One region of the Delftia sp. WY8 genome, then DNA from elsewhere that is predicted to be linked to it. Evidence: predicted binding sites of a transcription regulator. Region 1 holds the regulator's gene; each other region holds the start of a gene.
The links. The regulator FNR, encoded in region 1, switches genes on or off when oxygen is low (the NO sensors DNR and NnrR bind a similar motif). The targets are predictions, from matches to a motif close to TTGATNNNNATCAA.
Positions count from the first base shown of each region.

Region 2: the regulator FNR is predicted to act here: its motif matches at 1,752-1,765, upstream of G4D77_RS18380 (hemerythrin domain-containing protein).
Region 3: the regulator FNR is predicted to act here: its motif matches at 2,282-2,295, upstream of G4D77_RS13375 (type IV pili methyl-accepting chemotaxis transducer N-terminal domain-containing protein).
Region 4: the regulator FNR is predicted to act here: its motif matches at 1,990-2,003, upstream of G4D77_RS29350 (COX15/CtaA family protein).

Region 1 covers NZ_CP049795.1:1,079,320-1,083,524, forward strand. Annotated here, with positions in the region: gene G4D77_RS04830 (sulfite exporter TauE/SafE family protein) at 1-398, opposite strand, end outside; gene hemN (oxygen-independent coproporphyrinogen III oxidase) at 404-1,786, opposite strand; gene fnr (fumarate/nitrate reduction transcriptional regulator Fnr) at 1,948-2,667, shown strand; gene G4D77_RS04845 (hypothetical protein) at 2,749-3,036, opposite strand; gene G4D77_RS04850 (FixH family protein) at 3,218-3,532, opposite strand; gene ccoG (cytochrome c oxidase accessory protein CcoG) at 3,590-4,205, opposite strand, start outside.
Region 2 covers NZ_CP049795.1:3,984,712-3,988,916, reverse strand. Annotated here, with positions in the region: gene G4D77_RS18390 (SDR family oxidoreductase) at 1-496, shown strand, start outside; gene G4D77_RS18385 (MarC family protein) at 510-1,157, shown strand; gene G4D77_RS18380 (hemerythrin domain-containing protein) at 1,191-1,691, opposite strand; gene G4D77_RS18375 (hypothetical protein) at 1,946-2,533, opposite strand; gene G4D77_RS18370 (CsbD family protein) at 2,679-2,897, opposite strand; gene G4D77_RS18365 (ABC-type transport auxiliary lipoprotein family protein) at 3,421-4,089, opposite strand; gene G4D77_RS18360 (MlaD family protein) at 4,103-4,205, opposite strand, start outside.
Region 3 covers NZ_CP049795.1:2,902,770-2,906,974, reverse strand. Annotated here, with positions in the region: gene G4D77_RS13385 (putative bifunctional diguanylate cyclase/phosphodiesterase) at 1-1,279, shown strand, start outside; gene G4D77_RS13380 (ChaN family lipoprotein) at 1,283-2,167, opposite strand; gene G4D77_RS13375 (type IV pili methyl-accepting chemotaxis transducer N-terminal domain-containing protein) at 2,329-4,205, shown strand, end outside.
Region 4 covers NZ_CP049795.1:6,418,236-6,422,440, forward strand. Annotated here, with positions in the region: gene G4D77_RS29325 (class I SAM-dependent methyltransferase) at 1-478, shown strand, start outside; gene G4D77_RS29330 (hypothetical protein) at 515-796, opposite strand; gene G4D77_RS29335 (hypothetical protein) at 896-1,150, opposite strand; gene G4D77_RS29340 (hypothetical protein) at 1,147-1,329, opposite strand; gene G4D77_RS29345 (hypothetical protein) at 1,530-1,751, opposite strand; gene G4D77_RS29350 (COX15/CtaA family protein) at 2,274-3,464, shown strand; gene cyoE (heme o synthase) at 3,461-4,205, shown strand, end outside.

The DNA.
Region 1 (4,205 bases):
CGCCGCCAGGCGGCGCGGCCCGCAGACTCCAGCCAGGCGGGCTGGCGGGCCTGCACCATCATGGCCAGGCCCCAGGCCATCACGGCGACATGGGTCAGCGTCCAGAACGGCTGCAGCGCCGTGGTCTGGCTGGTGAGCCAGGACAGGCTTTCCATGGCCAGCGCCGAGGCAGCGCCCAGGCTGGCATAGCCGGCCAGCCGCCCGCCATGGAACAGCGCCGTGCGCAGCCACAGCCGGCTTTGCAGTCCATGGACGGCGACCACCTGCCCACCACCCTGTACCGTGCCCTGCCCCGCCCCGCCCGTGACCACGCCGCAGGGCGCGGCGCACATGGCAAGGCAATGGGGCCCGCCGACGAGCCCCATGATCAAAGCGGTCCAGAGCAGCGACAACAGCATGGGGCCTAGATGATCCTCGAAAACCGCGCCCGGTTTTTGTCGGCCTGCAGATATCGGTCAAACAGCATGGCCACGCCACGCACGAAGTACCAGCCCATGGGCGTGACCTGGAATCCCTCGTCGCTGATCTGCACCAGCCCCTTGGCCTGCAGGTCCTGAAGCGCCGCCAGCTCGGGGGCGAAGTACTCGCGAAAGCCCAGCAGCCAGGCCTGCTCCATGGGCTCGAACAGCACGGCGCCCTGGCACATGATGGCCATGATGACGGCGCGCCGCACCAGATCATCGCGCGACAGTGCCAGGCCGCGCACCACGGGCAGGTGGCCGGCGTCGATGGCGTCGTAGTACTCCTCCAGCGTCTTGGCGTTCTGGCTGTAGCTGGCCCCCACCTTGCCGATGGCCGACACGCCCAGCGCAATCAGGTCGCAGTCGGGCTGGGTGCTGTAGCCCTGGAAGTTGCGATGCAGCCGGCCCTGGCGCTTGGCCACGGCCAGCGCGTCCTCGGGCAAGGCGAAGTGGTCCATGCCGACGTAGACATAGCCGCCGTCCATGAAGGCCGCGATGGAGCGCGAGAGCATGGCCAGCTTGTCGGCGCCCTGGGGCAGGTCCTCGGCCGCGATGCGCCGCTGCGGCTTGAAGCGCTCGGGCAGGTGGGCATAGGCATAGAGCGCGATACGGTCGGGCCGCAGCGCATTGACCTGGGCCAGCGTGCGCTCGAAGGACTCGGGCGTCTGCTTGGGCAGGCCGTAGATCAGGTCCACGTTGATGGAGGCAAAGCCCAGCTGCCGTGCCGCTGCCACCAGCGCGAACACCTGCTCGGCCGGCTGCACGCGGTGCACGGCGATCTGCACCTGTTCGTCGAAGTCCTGCACGCCGAAGCTCAGGCGGTTGAAGCCCAGCTCCTTGAGCACGGCCAGGCGTTCGACGCTGACGGTGCGCGGATCGACCTCGATGGAGTATTCGCCGCCCGGCTCCAGCTTGAAATGCTCGCGCAGCAGGGCCATCAGCGTGCGCAGCTCATCGTCCGAGAAGAAGGTGGGCGTGCCGCCGCCCAGGTGCAACTGGCTGACGGCCTGGCCCTTGCCGCAATGGGCCGTGTGCAAGGCCATCTCGCGCGCCAGGTAGTCCAGGTAGACGGCAGCGCGATCGTGGTGGCGCGTCACGATCTTGTTGCAGGCGCAGTAGTAGCACAGCGACTCGCAGAACGGCACATGCACATACAGCGACAAAGGCATGGCTCGCGCTGCGGTACTCGATTTGCGGTGTTCAAGTGCCAGGATATAGTCTTCAGCACCGAAAGCCTCCACGAAACGATCGGCCGTGGGGAACGAGGTGTATCGGGGCCCCGGTACGTCGAAGCGACGCAGCAGCTCTGGGGTGACAGCGGTCATGGGTTTTTTCCTCTAATGTCGTCCACTGTGCCGCAGCCCATTGGCCGCGTCCTTGACTCATATCAAGAGTTGTTCGCGGCAGTGCTGCGACAATTTGATCCAACTCATCGCCATCCACGAGGTCACCGCCGGCGCACTGCTGCGCCGCTGATGTTTACTCCATGAACCTTCAGACCATCAAAGCATCCTGTTCCAATTGCAACCTGCGCGAGCTGTGCATGCCCATGGGCCTGGATGCCGAGCAGATGCAGCGCATCGACGACATCGTGGCCACGCGCCGCAAGGTCAAGCGCGGCGGCCTGCTGTTTCGCAACGGTGAGTCCTTCACCTCGCTGTACGCCATCCGCACGGGCTTCTTCAAGACCTGCGTGGCCACCGAGGACGGGCGCGACCAGGTCACGGGCTTTCAGATGGCCGGCGAGATCATCGGCCTGGATGGCATCGTCAACGACCACCACACCTGCGATGCGGTCGCGCTGGAAGACGCCGAGGTCTGCGTCATGCCCTTCGACAAGCTGGAGGACCTGTCGCGCGAGGTCACGGCCCTGCAAAACCATGTGCACAAGGTCATGAGCCGCGAGATCGTGCGCGAGCACGGCGTGATGCTGCTGCTGGGCAGCATGCGTGCCGAGGAGCGCCTGGCCGCCTTCGTGCTCAACCTGGTGCAGCGCCTGCACGCCCGGGGCTTTTCCAAGTCGGAACTGGTGCTGCGCATGACGCGCGAGGAAATCGGCAGCTACCTGGGCCTGAAGCTGGAGACGGTGAGCCGCACCTTCTCGAAGTTTGCCGAAGAAAACATCATCGAGGTGCGCCAGCGCCATCTGCGCATCCTGGACACGGACGCGCTCAAGCGCATCGTCAACAGCCAGCAGTGCCAGTGAGGCCGCAAGGCCCCGCCCCCCGGCAATGAACAAGGCCCGCGATCGCGGGCCTTGTTCATTGCCATTGCAGTGCACGCAGGTTCAATCGCGCCCCAGGCCCTGCATGGCCAGATTTGGGTCCGGCTCGGAGACCACGCCGTCGTTGAGATCGTGCGTGGAGCGTCCCAGCATGGTGGTCATGAGGCTGGACAGCATGGTCACGCCCCAGAAGGCGAAGAAGGCCAGCGTGTAGATTCCCTGCCGCGACCAGCCCAGGTCGCCGAGCCAGTGCAGCTCCAGCGGGTCCACGAAGGCGAATACCAGCATCTCCATCACGGCGGCGGCCAGAAAGGCCGGCCAGGCAATCCACATCCAGCGTTGGGCCAACATCAGCGATCTCCTTGAGCTGTCGAGGGGTGGCTTTCATTGTGCGCGCCGCCCGCGCACCGTGCCAAGCCCTGCGCACCCTGCACTGCCTGTAGGAAACCCTTGGCCCTCGCGCATGCTGGAGATGCCATCCACCATGCAAAAAGGCCGCGACTGCGGCCTTGTGCACGGCATTTTCCTGCGTTCAGCGGTCCGTGGGATGGTCCTGCGCGGGCGTGGCCGCGTGGTTGCGGCCGGTGACCGCGGGCGCCAGGCTCTTGGGCACTTCGCGCACGCCATCGGCACGCTCGTTGATGGTGATGCCATTGCGGTAATAGTCAGGATCGATCACGGGATCGGCGCCATTGATCGCAATGACGGCCGTGACCACGCCAGCCACCACGACGGCGGCCGGGCCGGCCACCACGAGCCAGACATGGGCGAACTTCCACCAGGGCTTGCCGGCGTCCGGATGCGAAGGGGCCGTGGCGGGCGCGGAGACTGCGGGACTGGAAGACATGGATAACCTCTTTCTTTCAAACAGCCGGCGCAGCCTGGGCGGCGCCGGCCAGACATATCACCGGGGCACCAGGAAGACGGCCTTTTCGGACGCGCGTCCCGCGCCTGAATGCACGGCATCGATATCGAAGAATACGGTGTGCGAGCCCGGCTCGGCGGAACCGTAGGGAATCTGCAGCCGCGCCGCAATGCCGCGCGTCTCGGCAGGGCCGACCTCTACCTCCTGCTCGGACGCCAGCTCCAGCCCGTCGAGGCCATGGGCGCTGATGCGGTAGCGCTGGGCCTGCTCGGTGGCATTCATGATCTGCAGGCGGTAGACATTTTCCAGCTTGCCGCCCGCGACGATGCGCGACAGCGATGCCCGGTCGCGTATCACGTCGACCTTGACCGACTGGCGCAGCGCCAGGCTCACGATCATGGCCATGCTCAGGCCGATCAGCACGGCCGAGTAGACCAGTACGCGCGGACGGAAGATGCGGCGCAGCACCTGGGCCCGCCGCCACATGCCGGCCATGGCGTTCTGCGTGGTCAGCCGGATGAGGCCGCGCGGATACTCCATCTTGTCCATGATGGAATTGCAGGCGTCTATGCACAGACCGCAGCCTATGCATTCGTACTGCAGGCCGTTGCGGATGTCGATGCCCACGGGGCAGACCTGCACGCACATCTTGCAG
Region 2 (4,205 bases), 2.9 Mb from region 1:
CAACAACGCCGGTGTGGTGGACCGCGCGCAGACCGTGGCCGAGATGAGCGTGCAGCGGCTGGAGCGCATGTTCCGCGTCAATACCATCGGCAGCTTCATCTGCGCGCGCGAGGCCGTGCGGCGCATGAGCACCCGCCACGGCGGACGGGGTGGCGCCATCGTGAACGTCTCCAGCATCGCTTCGCGGCTGGGCGCACCGGGCCAGTACGTGGACTATGCGGCCGCCAAGGGCGCGTTGGACGTGATGACGCTGGGCCTGGCCAAGGAAGTCGCCGCCCAGGGCATACGCGTGAACGCCGTGCGGCCCGGCTTGATAGAGACCGGCATCCACGCCAGCGGCGGACAGCCCGACCGCGTCGAGCGCCTGGCGCCCAACGTGCCCATGCAGCGCGGCGGCAGGGCCGAGGAAGTGGCCGACGCCATCCTCTGGCTGATGTCCGACGGCTCGCACTACACCACGGGCAGCCTGGTCGATATCTCGGGCGGCAACCTCTAGCTCCAAGGCAACCATGGACCTCAAACCGCTGATCACTTTGGTGGCCATCATCAACCCGCTGGCCATCGTCCCCTTCTTCATCCACTACACCGAGGGATTCAGCGCCCAGCAGCGCCAGCAGACCATTCGCACGGCGGCGCTGGCCTCGTTCTGCGTGATCGCGGCCTGCGCCATCATCGGGCTGCAGGTGCTGGACTTCTTCAACATCTCGCTGCAGAGCTTCCAGGTGGGCGGCGGCCTGCTGCTGCTGATCAGCGCGATGAACATGCTCAACGCCCGCCCGGCCGAGGAACGGCCCAACGCGCCCACGCTGGCGGCAGGCGCGGAAAAGGCCGCCATGGGCAACAGCATTGCCGTGGTGCCGCTGACGATTCCGCTGCTGACGGGGCCGGCCTCCATGTCCACCGTGGTGATCTATGCCGACCAGGCACGCACCATCTGGCAGCACCTGGCGCTGGTGGGCTATGGCGTGGTGGTGGCGCTGGTGGTGATGGTCTGCTTTTCGCTGGCCGACCCGATTGCGCGCGTGCTGGGCAAGACCGGCATCAACGTGATGACGCGGCTCATGGGCCTGATCCTCGCGGCCCTGGCCGTGGAGGTGATGGCGGGCGGGCTGGTGAAGATCTTCCCCATCCTGGCCTCGCCCGCGATCGTGCCCTGAGCGGGCTGGCTGGCCGATTGAAGGCCCGCCGGATCAGGCCGGCACGGCCCGCGCGCGGTCGACGCTGCCGTCGCATGCACCGCCGCAGCCCGTGATGGGCTGCTCGGGCAAGGCCTCGGGGTGGGCCAGCGAGCCCGTGGCGGGATCGAAGCCCGCGCTGCGCAGATGCAGGGCCAGCGCCGCATCCATGGTCTGCGCATGGTGCACGAACCAGGCCGCCAGCTCGCCCGCCATGCTGCGGATCACGGCCAGATCCCCCGCTGCCGCCTTGGCCGCCCCCTCGCGCATCACCTGCAGCACTACCTTGTGCTGCAGGCTGTGGCAGTTGGTGCTGGTGAACCGCGTGGACTGCATCCAGCGGTCTTCCTGGTCGAAGTGCACTTGCGTATGCGCGATCAGCTCATCCCAGCGCACGCACAGCTGCGCATCATCGGCCGCCTCCACCTCGGCCAGCAGCAGCACGAACTCCTGGTGCACCTCGTCCATGGCCGGCAACTCCAATGCCAGCGCTCCGCTCCATTCCAGCACGGCCATATGCTTCTCCTGCCTTCATCATGAAAGACTGCAGCTTAGGAACAGCACCGCCCAACCCGTTTGACCCACATCAGCCAACCCGAAAACAGCAAAGCCCCGCGAGCGGGGCTTGGTCAAGGCGGATAAAACTGGCGCGGCCAAAAGGCCAGGGGCACCGAGCAAGAGCCGCCTCGCGGCGAAGGTGCCGTCCCCCTCCCTTGCGAAGCAAGTAGAGAGGGGGAAGGCGCGCAGCGCCTCAGGGGGTGCCTACCAGCTTACTGTCCATATTTACGCTTGGCATCCGCCACGCAGGTGTCCTTGGCGTCACCGCTCATGGTGTCGCAACGGGCCTTGGCAGCCTTGTAGTCGGCTTCGCGGGTTTCCTCGGCAGCGTCCTTGCGGGTCTCGGCCACGTTGGCGGCCTTGGCGGCAGAGTTGGCGGCAGGTTCGGCCTGGGCCTTGTTCACCTTGGCGGCTTCGACGGCACGCACATGGGCAGCCTTGGCATCCTTCACGCAGACGTCCTTGGCGTCGCCCTTGAGGTCATCGCACTTTTCCTTGGCGATGTCGTAGTCCGCATCAGCCTTGGCCTTGAGTGCCTTTTCGCTGTTCTTGGGCGAAGGATTGCGGCGCGATTCCAGTTCAGCCTTGGCGACGTTTTCCTGGCCCTTGGCCTGCTTCTCGCAGACGTCCTTGGCGTTGTCCTTGAGCGGCTTGCACTGTTCCTTGGCAGCCTTGTAGTCGGCCTCGATCTGGTTCTTGGCGGCCGTGTGCTCGGCATTGGTCATGGCCATGGCGCCGGAGGCCATCAGGCCCAGGGCGACGGCGGACAGCATGTGGCGAAAGCGTTGCGGTGTTTGCATGATGGAACTCCTTGTATTTGTACTGAGGTGGCCCTTGATGCCTGCGGCGGCGGGCCTTGGGTGCATGCCCTGGGGGCATGCCGGCTATCGAGGAGCGGATGGGGGCGCCGGCCAGGGCGACCAGCCCATCCGCAGTCCACCCTCGTCAGTCTTCGAAGCGGAAGTCGGGGTTGCGCTTTTGCCAGTCGGTCAGCTGCTTTTCGGCAGCGTCGCGGGCCAGGCCCTGGCGCTCCTGCAGCTTGCCCAGGAATTGCTCGCGCTTGCCGGCGATCACGTCCAGATCGTCATCGGTGAGCTTGCCCCATTGCTCACGGATCTTGCCGGTGAATTGCTTCCAGTTGCCCTTGATGCGGTCTTCATTCATGGCTTGTTCCTTTCAGTGATGTTGAAGTCGTGCCGTGCAATCAGGCCTTGTTTTTTCAAAGCCGCGATCTGCATCAGCGACGGTTCCACTGTAAAAAACCTGCGCGCCGCGCGCCGTAGTCTGGACCTAGTGTTGACGGTCGTCCCAGGGGCAGCCGAGACGGTGGGATCGGGACTACAGCCCCTGACGGACGCGCGGGAAGCGCTGGGTCAGGCGCGGCCCGCCCCTGCCCTGAGTACCCAGCCTTTTCCCCGTATGTCCGCACCTGCGCCGTGGCGGTTGCGGGGTTGCAAGCCTGCCGAAGGACAGGCTTGCTTCGTGATCTGACCTTTCTTGGCGAATCAAGAAAAGGGCAGTCGGCTGCCGGGCCGAGACCCGGCCTCGAAAAGCAACCATCCGGCAGGGGCAGAAAAAGTCCACTTGCTTGCAGAGCCAGTTGCCGAAAACAAAAAACGGCCAGCGGATGCAATGCACCCACCAGCCGTTCTCAAGAGAATGGATGGGCTGGAAATCCAGCAGCCGCTCAGTGCCCCTGCTGCCCCAGCCACGCATCGATCTGCGCAATGGCCGCATCCGTGGCCTTGGCCAGGGCCTGGGCGCCGCCCGCCGCATCGCCCGAAGCTGCAGGACTGCGCACCTCGAACACCTTCTGTCCGAGCAGTCGGTCCACGGCACCGCTTTGCTCGACCAGGGTGGCGCGCAGGCGCACCACGCCGGCACTGGAGCCGGGCGCGTCAAAGACCTGGCTGAACTCTTCGATGTCCACGCGCAGCAGCGTGGGCACGGCGCCTTGCAGGCGCGGCTGGGCCACGCTTTCGCTGCTGGCCAGCACGGGGCGCTGCAGGCCCAGTTGGCTGCGCAGGCGCTGCTGCAGCAGCAGTGCAGGAGGCTGGCTCCAGCGCGCCAGCTGGTAGGGGCGCAGTTCCTGGCCGTTGGCATAGGCCAGGCGGTAGAACATGGCCGTGCTGCCGTCGGACAGGGCGGGGGCCTCCACATCGGCCAGCGCCAGCGGCGTGCGTGCCTGCGGGGCTGCGGATGTGGCGGACTGCGCGGGCGTGGACAGCGGCGCCAGGCCGAAGTCATAGCGCGCGGGCTGGGCGGGGGGCTGCGGCAGGGCCGAGCAGCCGGCCAGCAGGATCAGGGCGGCGGCCAGTCCAGCGCTGGCCACGGCGGTCTTGCGAGATGGGGACATGCGGGTTCCTCGGTCAGGGCTGGGTGGCTGCAGACGGGGCGACGAAGCCGGGCTCGCCCGGCCCCGGACGGGCCTGGCCCGGCCCGTAGATCACGGCCTGCGGGTTGTCGCTGAAG
Region 3 (4,205 bases), 1.8 Mb from region 1:
CAACAGCGTGCGCTTCACAGCGCTGCTGGAAGACGCCGTGGCCGAGGCGGCCGCCGAGCAGGGCACGCTGGCCGTGATGCTGCTGAACATCGATCGCTTCAAGGACGTCAACGACAGCTACGGCCACGCCATCGGCGACCAGGTGCTGCGCCACATCGCCGCCCGTGTGCACGATTCCCTGGGTCCCCAGGACCTCATAGGTCGCATGGCCGGTGACGAACTGGCCGTGCTGTGCAAGGGCATGAGCGAGCGCGGCGACGCCATCGCCCGTGCACGGCAACTGATCGCGGCGGCCGGCCAGCCCTGGAGCTCGCCGGACGGCCTGTCCGTCATGGCCGGCGTCAGCGTGGGCATCTGCATGTACCCCTCCCATGCCGGCAATGCCCAGGACCTGCTGCAGGGCGCGCATGCGGCCGTCTACGGCGCCAAGTCGCGCAGCGGCCGTGCCTGGTGCTTCTTCGAGGAAGACATGACCTCGGCCGCGCGCGAGCGCCTGGCCATGGAGGCACGGCTGCGGCAGGCCATAGACCTGGGCCACCTGCGCCTGTACTTCCAGCCCCAGATCGACCTGGCCACTGGCCGCCTGGTGGGCGCCGAGGCCCTGGTGCGCTGGCTGGACCCGGACGAGGGCCTCATCTCCCCGGCCCGCTTCATCCCCGTGGCCGAAAGCTCGGGCGTCATCGGCGCGCTGGGCCTGTGGGTGCTGCGCGAGGCCTGCGCCCAGGGCCAGCGCTGGCGCGATCAGGGCCTGCCGGAGATGACCATCGCGGTCAATGTCTCGCTGCACCAGTTCCTGCTGACCGACATCGCCGGTGCCACCGCCGACGCGCTGGCCGCCACGGGCTTCGCCCCGCACTGCCTGGAGCTGGAGATCACCGAAAGCGCCCTGGCCGAGCGCCCCGAGGAGGCCCTGGCCGTCATGCGCCGTCTGCGCGCCCAGGGCCTGCGGCTGGCCATCGACGACTTCGGCACCGGTTATTCCTCGCTGGCCCACCTCAAGCGCTTCCCGCTGGACCTGCTCAAGATCGACCAGGGCTTCATCCGCGACATCCCGCACAGCGCCGACGACATGGCCATCAGCGGGTCGGTGATCGCGCTGGGGCATGCCATGGGGCTGAAGGTGCTGGCCGAGGGCGTGGAGACGGCCGAGCAGCTGGCATTCCTGCGCGGCAAGGGGTGCGACTTCTTCCAGGGCTATCTGTGCAGCAAGCCCATGCCTGCGCAGGCGTTCGGCGAGTGGGTCTCGGGCAACGAGGGAATGTGGGCCGTGCAGGGGTGAAGCTCAGTCCACCCGACCCGCATCCGCCCGCGGCGCCGGCGGATTCCTGAACTTCTCCCGCAGCTCGGCGCAGTGGTCCTTGGCGGGCAGGGCATCCGTCTTCTGCAGCCAATCCACATCCGAGGCCTGCGCCACCGATGTCTCCCCCGCCTGCGCCACGGCCACCTTGGCGCCTGCGGCCTCGGGCAGCCAGGTGGGAATGCCCACGCCGCGCAGCACGTGGCCGCGCCCGGCCACTAACAGCACGGTCTTGCCGGGCTTGACTGCGGCCCTGGCCACCTCGGCCATGCTGGCGTCGCGGGCCAGCTGGATGCGGGCCATGGGCGCCAGCTGGGTGTCGGGCAGCAGGCCGCAGTGGCCTTCGCGGATGGCGTCGAGCTGGCGCTGCCAGGCTTCGGGCGGCAGGTGGGTGTCCAGGTTCTGGTTGCGCATGGCCTGCTTCATGTCGGCGCGGGGCAGGTTGCCGCCCAGCACGGGCACGCCTGCGCGCACGGCGGCCATGACCACGCCGCGGTAGCGCGGCCAGGGCCAGGCGGCGTCCTGCCATTGCAGGGCCTGCTGCACAGCGTCCTCGGAGGCATCGCGCGCCAGGCTGGCCGTGGAGCCCGTGCGCGGCGCCATCTCGATCACCAGCGCGGCCAGGCGCTCCTGCGTGGCCAGCTGCTGCACCGTGGCCTGTTGCCAGGCCTGGTGGGCCGCCGCATCGTGCTGCTCGCCCAGCAGCACGATGGGCGCGTCTGACCAGCGCTGCAACTGCTGCGTCCAGTCCCGCGCCGGGGCGGAGGAGCTGGCGCAGCCGGCAAGGGCTGCCGCCAGCCATGCGGCCGCTGCCAGGCCGGCAAGGCGCGGGGTGCGGATGAAGGGGCGGGGGATGGAGCGGACTTGCATGGCCCCATGCTAAACACTGGCCTTGCCCGGGGCCCCCATAGGCCCTGTGGGCATTGGGGGCAGTTGAAAGGATCCTAGGAATCGGGGCGGGGGCACGGCGCAAACGGGTGACGCTTGATTCAGGTCAAGACGCGCAAATGCGCCGTGGCTACAGTGCGACCATGCATGGCAAGCCCTCGCTTTCGACCAAGCTGCTGCTCATGGGCGCGGCCTGCCTGCTGGCGGCCGTGGCATCGATCGGCTTCACGCTGTGGGTGGCCTGGCAGCTGGAGGGCGGCGCGGCCGCCGTGAACGAGGCCGGGCGGCTGCGCATGAGCATGGTGCGCATGGCCATGGCGCGCCAGAACGAGGCGCCAGCGCAGTGGCAGGAGCGCGCACGGCAGTTCGACGCCAGCCTGGACCTGCTGCGCAGCGGCGACATGTCGCGGCCGCTGTTCGTGCCCTGGAGCGATGCGGTCAGCGCGCGCTACGAGCGCATACGCGGCGACTGGAGTGCGCTGCGCACGCAGTGGCAGGCCGAGGACCATGTCGATGCGCAGGCCATCATGGGCAGCGCCGATGCCTTCGTGCGCGAGGTGGACGGCTTTGTCGAAGCCATCGAAGACCGGCTCTCGCGCTGGACGGCCATCCTGCACCTGTTTCAGATGTGTCTGATGGCGCTGGCCATCATCGCGGCCGTGAGTTTCATGGCCACCAGCTACTGGCTGGTGCTGCATCCCGTGGGCCAGCTGCGCTCGGCGCTGGAGCGCATGCGGCGCGGACACCTGGACACGCGCATGAACGTGGAGGTGGACGACGAGTTCGGCCAGCTGGCGGCCGGCTTCAACCTCATGGCCCAGTCGCTGCAAAGCTCTCACGCCGAGCTGGAGGACAAGGTGCGCGAGAAGACCGCCAGCCTCAACGTGCAGCACCAGCAGCTGCAGGCGCTGTACGCGGTCAGCGTGCAGGCCTCCGAGGCGGCCAGCCTCCAGGCCCTGGCCGAAGGGTTCGTGCGCCAGATCCGTGTGGCAGCCCAGGCCGATGCGGCCACGGTGCGCTGGTCCGACGAGGCCAACGAGCGCTACGTGCTGCTGGCCGGCGACGGCCTGCCCCAGTCCATGTCGGTGCAGGAGCACTGCCTGCACACGGGCGCCTGCCTGTGCGGCCAGCCGCGCGAGCAGGCGCGGCTGCGCGTGATCCCCATCACCCAGGCCAGCGACCTGCAGCTGCCCCACTGCCGCGAGGCCGGCTTCGAGACCGTGGTCAGCATCCCCGTGCAACTGCAGCAGCGCCTGCTGGGCGAGGTCAACCTGTTCTTTCGCTCCACCGTGGTGCTCACGGACGACATGCGCGACCTGCTGTCCGCCATGGCGCGCCACCTGGCCAGCGCCATGGAAAGCCTGCGCGCCACGGCGCTGGAGCGCGAAGCCGCCGTGGCCGAGGAGCGCGGCCTGATCGCGCGCGAGCTGCATGACTCCATTGCCCAGTCGCTGGCCTTTCTCAAGATCCAGACCCAGCTGCTGCGCGACGCCGTGGCCAAGGGCCGCGACGAGGCGCGCGACCGCAGCCTGGGCGAGCTGGAAGTGGGCGTGCGCGAATGCTATGCCGACGTGCGCGAGCTGCTGGTGCATTTCCGCACGCGCACCAGCGCCGAGGACATCGAGGCCGCGCTGCGCGCCACGCTGTCCAAGTTCGAGCACCAGACGGGCATTGCCACCTCGCTGAGCATGACGGGCCAGGGCCTGCCGCTGGCGCCCGATGTGCAGATCCAGGTGCTGCACATGGTGCAGGAGGCGCTGTCCAACGTGCGCAAGCACGCGGGTGCCAGGCATGTGCAGCTGCGCGTGGGGCGCCACCCCTGGCGCTTCGAGGTCAGCGACGACGGCTGCGGCTTCGTCCCCGCCGACGTGGCGCCGGACTCGCTGCATGTGGGCCTGGGCATCATGCGCGAGCGCGCCCTGCTGGCCCAGGCGCTGGTCCATGTCCACTCCCGCCCCGGCGAGGGCACGCGCGTGCTGATCGAGCTGCCGCCGTCGGCCTCGGCCGGGGCGCCGGCGCA
Region 4 (4,205 bases), 1.4 Mb from region 1:
CGAAGGCCTTGCGCTGACCTGCGTGCAGGGCGATATGCGCGATCTGGGGGTCTTTGCAGACGCCAGCTTTGATGTGATCTTTCACCCCATCTCCAACCTCTACGTGCCCGATGTGCGGCCCGTGTGGCGTGAATGCGCGCGGGTGCTGACGACGGGCGGGCGTCTTCTGTCCAGCTTCTGGAATCCGGTGGTCTTCGTGGAGGACCGTGATCCTGCATTGCGCGAGCAAGGACTCGTGCGGCCCGCCTGGCGCCTGCCGTATTCCGATGTGGCGGATTTGCCGCCCGAGGCGATTGCGGCCAAGCGCGAGCGCAACGAGGCCCTGGTGTTCGGCCATACGCTGGCCGATCAGATCGGGGGGCAGTTGGATGCGGGGCTTGTGCTGACGGGCTTCCACGAGGACTGGCAGCCCCACGCCCGTTTTGTGATCGAGAAGTTCGTGCCGACCTTCATTGCGACACGTTCGATGAAGGTCTGAACGCGCTACCTACGGCCTGGACCGGCCTTGCCGCGCTCAGGTGCGCAAGGCCGGTATCCAGGTCTGTTGCTGGGCGGGTTCTGCCACGGGCTGCGCCGGTTGCGGTCGGGGAGCAGGGCCTTTGGCCTGGGGCGATGGCTGGGCCTGCCGCACCTGCTCGGCGCCGGACTTGGCCAGCAGCAGCATCACGGCCATGCAGATCAACGTCAGCAAGAGCACCACGCAGATGGGGCCCAGATCCACGGAGGCGATGTCCAGCCCCTTCAGCGACTGCCAGCGTTCTGAGCGTATTTCCAGCGGTTCTTCGGGATCGGCCATGACACCTCCACTGCGTTGAGTGTGCCTCCATGCTAGGCGCAAGTGAGCATGCAAACAATATGGGAACTTCGCCAGGATGCGAGGGTATACCGCAGGCAGCTACTTGACCCACATCAATTGCGCCGCCACGGCCAGGGCGATGGCCAGCAGCACCAGCAGCACCAGCCTTGCCACGATGGTGACCGCCTTGCGGCGCGCTGCTTTGCGGGTGTTGCGCGGACGAGGTGGGGTAGGCGGCGGCTGCGTGGCATCCAGGGCTGCAATTCTTTCCAGCCAGTCCTGGGTTGTTGGCAGGGCAGTGGCGGGCGGTGACGAGGACGGGGACGGGGACGAACCGGGCTTGCCGCGGTTCATGGCTCCAGCTCCTGCCGCATCTCTTCCAGCACCTCCAAGGCGCCCTGGATCATGGCTTGCCTGTGCTCCAGCGCAGCCTTCTGGGTCTGCAGCCGTTCCAGCTGCTCGGCTACCTGCGCCTCGTCGGCCCGCAGCTTCTTCAGCCGCTCCTGTATGGCCTCCATTTCCGGGGCGCTCATCTGCCAATCCTCCAGCATGCGAAGGGCGTGGCACGTGGCCCGGTCCCTTCTCACAATTCACACGAATGCCGGCAATTATCTGTGCGTCTTAGCGACTGGCTATGAATGAATTGATATAGATTGTCATCGGCCGGCGCAGAAGGGGGCCGAAAGCTTGCCGCTGCATGCGCACGGTGCTGCGCAGATCAGAGCAGCGCAGTTCAATGCGCGAGGAATTTGAGAAAGATCCGCCCCTGCCGGGTTCTGACCTCGGTCCCTTCGATAAAGCCCATCAGTCTGGCCGAGCCGTCCATGGAGTACAGCGCCGGCCCATCGATGCGGTAGATGAGCCTGGTCCCGCACCGGACGAATTCATCGCCTTCGACACGCCCGATTTCGTGTCCGCGCCCATCAAGCACAGTCCACGAGCGTCCTGCAATCATGGCCTCACCCGGCGGTTGCCGGTCCCCAAGTAAAAGCGTCAATCTAAGGAACGCTGGGCGTCTGAGTCTGAGCGAATCTGAGCAGTTGTGTAAAGCCGGGCCACCGATGCCTCGGGCGGTGCCCTGCGCAAATTCGTGTGCACCCGGCCCAAGCCGCACCACGCCGGCCAAAAGAAGCTGGCTGCGGTCTAGGGGCACTGCGCGCTTGGGCGCTTGAGTGGTGCGCAGGCAAGTAGAATTGTTTCATATCAAAGACATGCTGCTCTGAAAGTTGCAGCGACCGGGCCCGCTTGGCGGGCCTTGTGCATGGGGCGCCGTCCCGCAGCCTGTATCTGGGTGCATGTCCTGATTCTCTGTGGGCCCGGCCTGCGATCCAATCTCGCGCATGGGGCTGAGCCTTCTCGTCAAATTGCTCTCATTTATGAAGTTCTGCTGTCGCCAACCGGATGCGCCTGTGGCATTGCCTTGCGGCTTGCCTGGGGTCAGTTCCGTCCGGTGGACGCTGCGCTGCGGAGGGCGGAGGTGAACGAGCAGGCGCTGTACGATCTGGCCCCCGTTCTGGAGCTGATGCTGCTGGGCCTGTTGCTGGCGCTGGGACCCTTGGCCTGGGTGTGGCTGCGCAACCGCAACGGTGGCTCGCTCAAGCGGCTGCAGGCACTGTCGGTGCTGACGCTGTTCCTGACTTTCGACCTGGTGCTGTTCGGCGCCTTTACGCGTTTGACCGATTCCGGCCTGGGCTGCCCTGACTGGCCGGGCTGCTATGGCAGCGCCAGCCCCATGGGCGCCCGCGCGCAGATTGCCGAGGCGCAGGCCGCCATGCCCACCGGGCCGGTGACGCATGGCAAGGCATGGATAGAGATGGTCCACCGCTATCTGGCCACCACCGTGGGCGTGCTCATCATCGCCATGACCATCATGGCCTGGCGGCGTGCGCGCCGCCAGGGCAGGGCGGGTGGCGCCCAAGGCGTGGAAGGCGCACGGCTGGGGGCCATGAGCCCCTGGTGGCCCACGCTGGCGCTGTTCTGGGTCTGCCTGCAGGGTGCCTTTGGCGCCTGGACCGTGACCATGAAGCTGTTTCCGGCCATCGTGACCCTGCACCTGCTGGGCGGCACGGGCCTGCTGGCCTTGCTGTGCGTGCCCGCCGTGGGGCTGAGCCGGGCGGCACGCCAGCAGCAGGCAACGGTGATTTCCCCGGGCCTGCGTGCTCTGCTGTGGCTGGGCCTGGGCTTGCTGGTGCTGCAGGTGGCACTGGGTGGCTGGGTCAGCACCAACTATGCGGTGCTGGCCTGCAGCAGTTTTCCGACCTGCCAGGGCAGTTGGTGGCCGGCCATGGATTTTTCGCAGGCGCTGCAGATCTGGCGTCCGCTGGGCCTGCTGCAGGACGGCAGCAACATCAGCTTTGCGGGCCTCACGGCCATCCACTATCTGCACCGCCTGGCGGCCTATGTGGTGGTGGCTGCGCTGGCCGGGCTGTGGTGGCGTTTGGGTGAAGTGCCCGCACTGGCGTTGCAGCGCCGCGTGCTGGGTGCGTTTTTGGTGCTGCAGGTGCTGACAGGCCTGTCGAACGTGGTGCTCGATTGGCCGCTGGTGGCCGCGGTGCTGCATACGGGTGGCGCAGCCGCGCTGGTGACCGTGATTGTTTGGTGCCTGGCGGCCAGTCGCCCGGGCACGCTGCGGGCCGGGTTGCCGGTTGCCCGTGGAGAGATTGCATGAGTAAACAAGCTTCCCTGAGTGTCGAGTCCTCACGCTGGACGCAGTTCTATGCCCTGACCAAGCCCCGCGTGGTGCAGTTGATCGTGTTCTGCGCGCTGATCGGCATGGTGCTGGCCGTGCCGGGCTGGCCCAACGCCGACCAGTGGCTGCACATGGCGCTGGCCTGCCTGGGCATCTGGCTGGTGGCGGGCGCCGCAGCGGCCTTCAACTGCCTGGTGGAGCGCCATATCGATGCGCGCATGAAGCGCACCTCCTGGCGGCCCACGGCGCGCGGGGAGCTGACCAGCCAGCAGGCCCTGGCCTTCTCGGCCATCCTGTGCACGCTGGGTGCGCTGGTGCTGCTGCTGTGCACCAATCCGCTGACCATGTGGCTGACGCTGGCCACCTTCGTGGGCTATGCCGTGATCTACACGGTGATCCTCAAGCCCGCCACGCCGCAGAACATCGTGATCGGCGGCGCCTCCGGCGCCATGCCGCCCGTGCTGGGCTGGGCCGCGATGACGGGCCAGGTCGGACCCGAGGCGCTGATCCTGTTTCTCATCATCTTCCTGTGGACGCCTCCGCATTTCTGGGCGCTGGCGCTGTACCGCGTGGAGGACTACCGCCAGTCGGGCCTGCCGATGCTGCCCGTCACGCATGGCAGCGAGTACACGCGGCTGCAGATCCTGCTGTACACGGTGATCCTGTTCGCAGCCTGCATGCTGCCCTTCATGTACGGCATGAGCTCCTGGCTGTACCTGG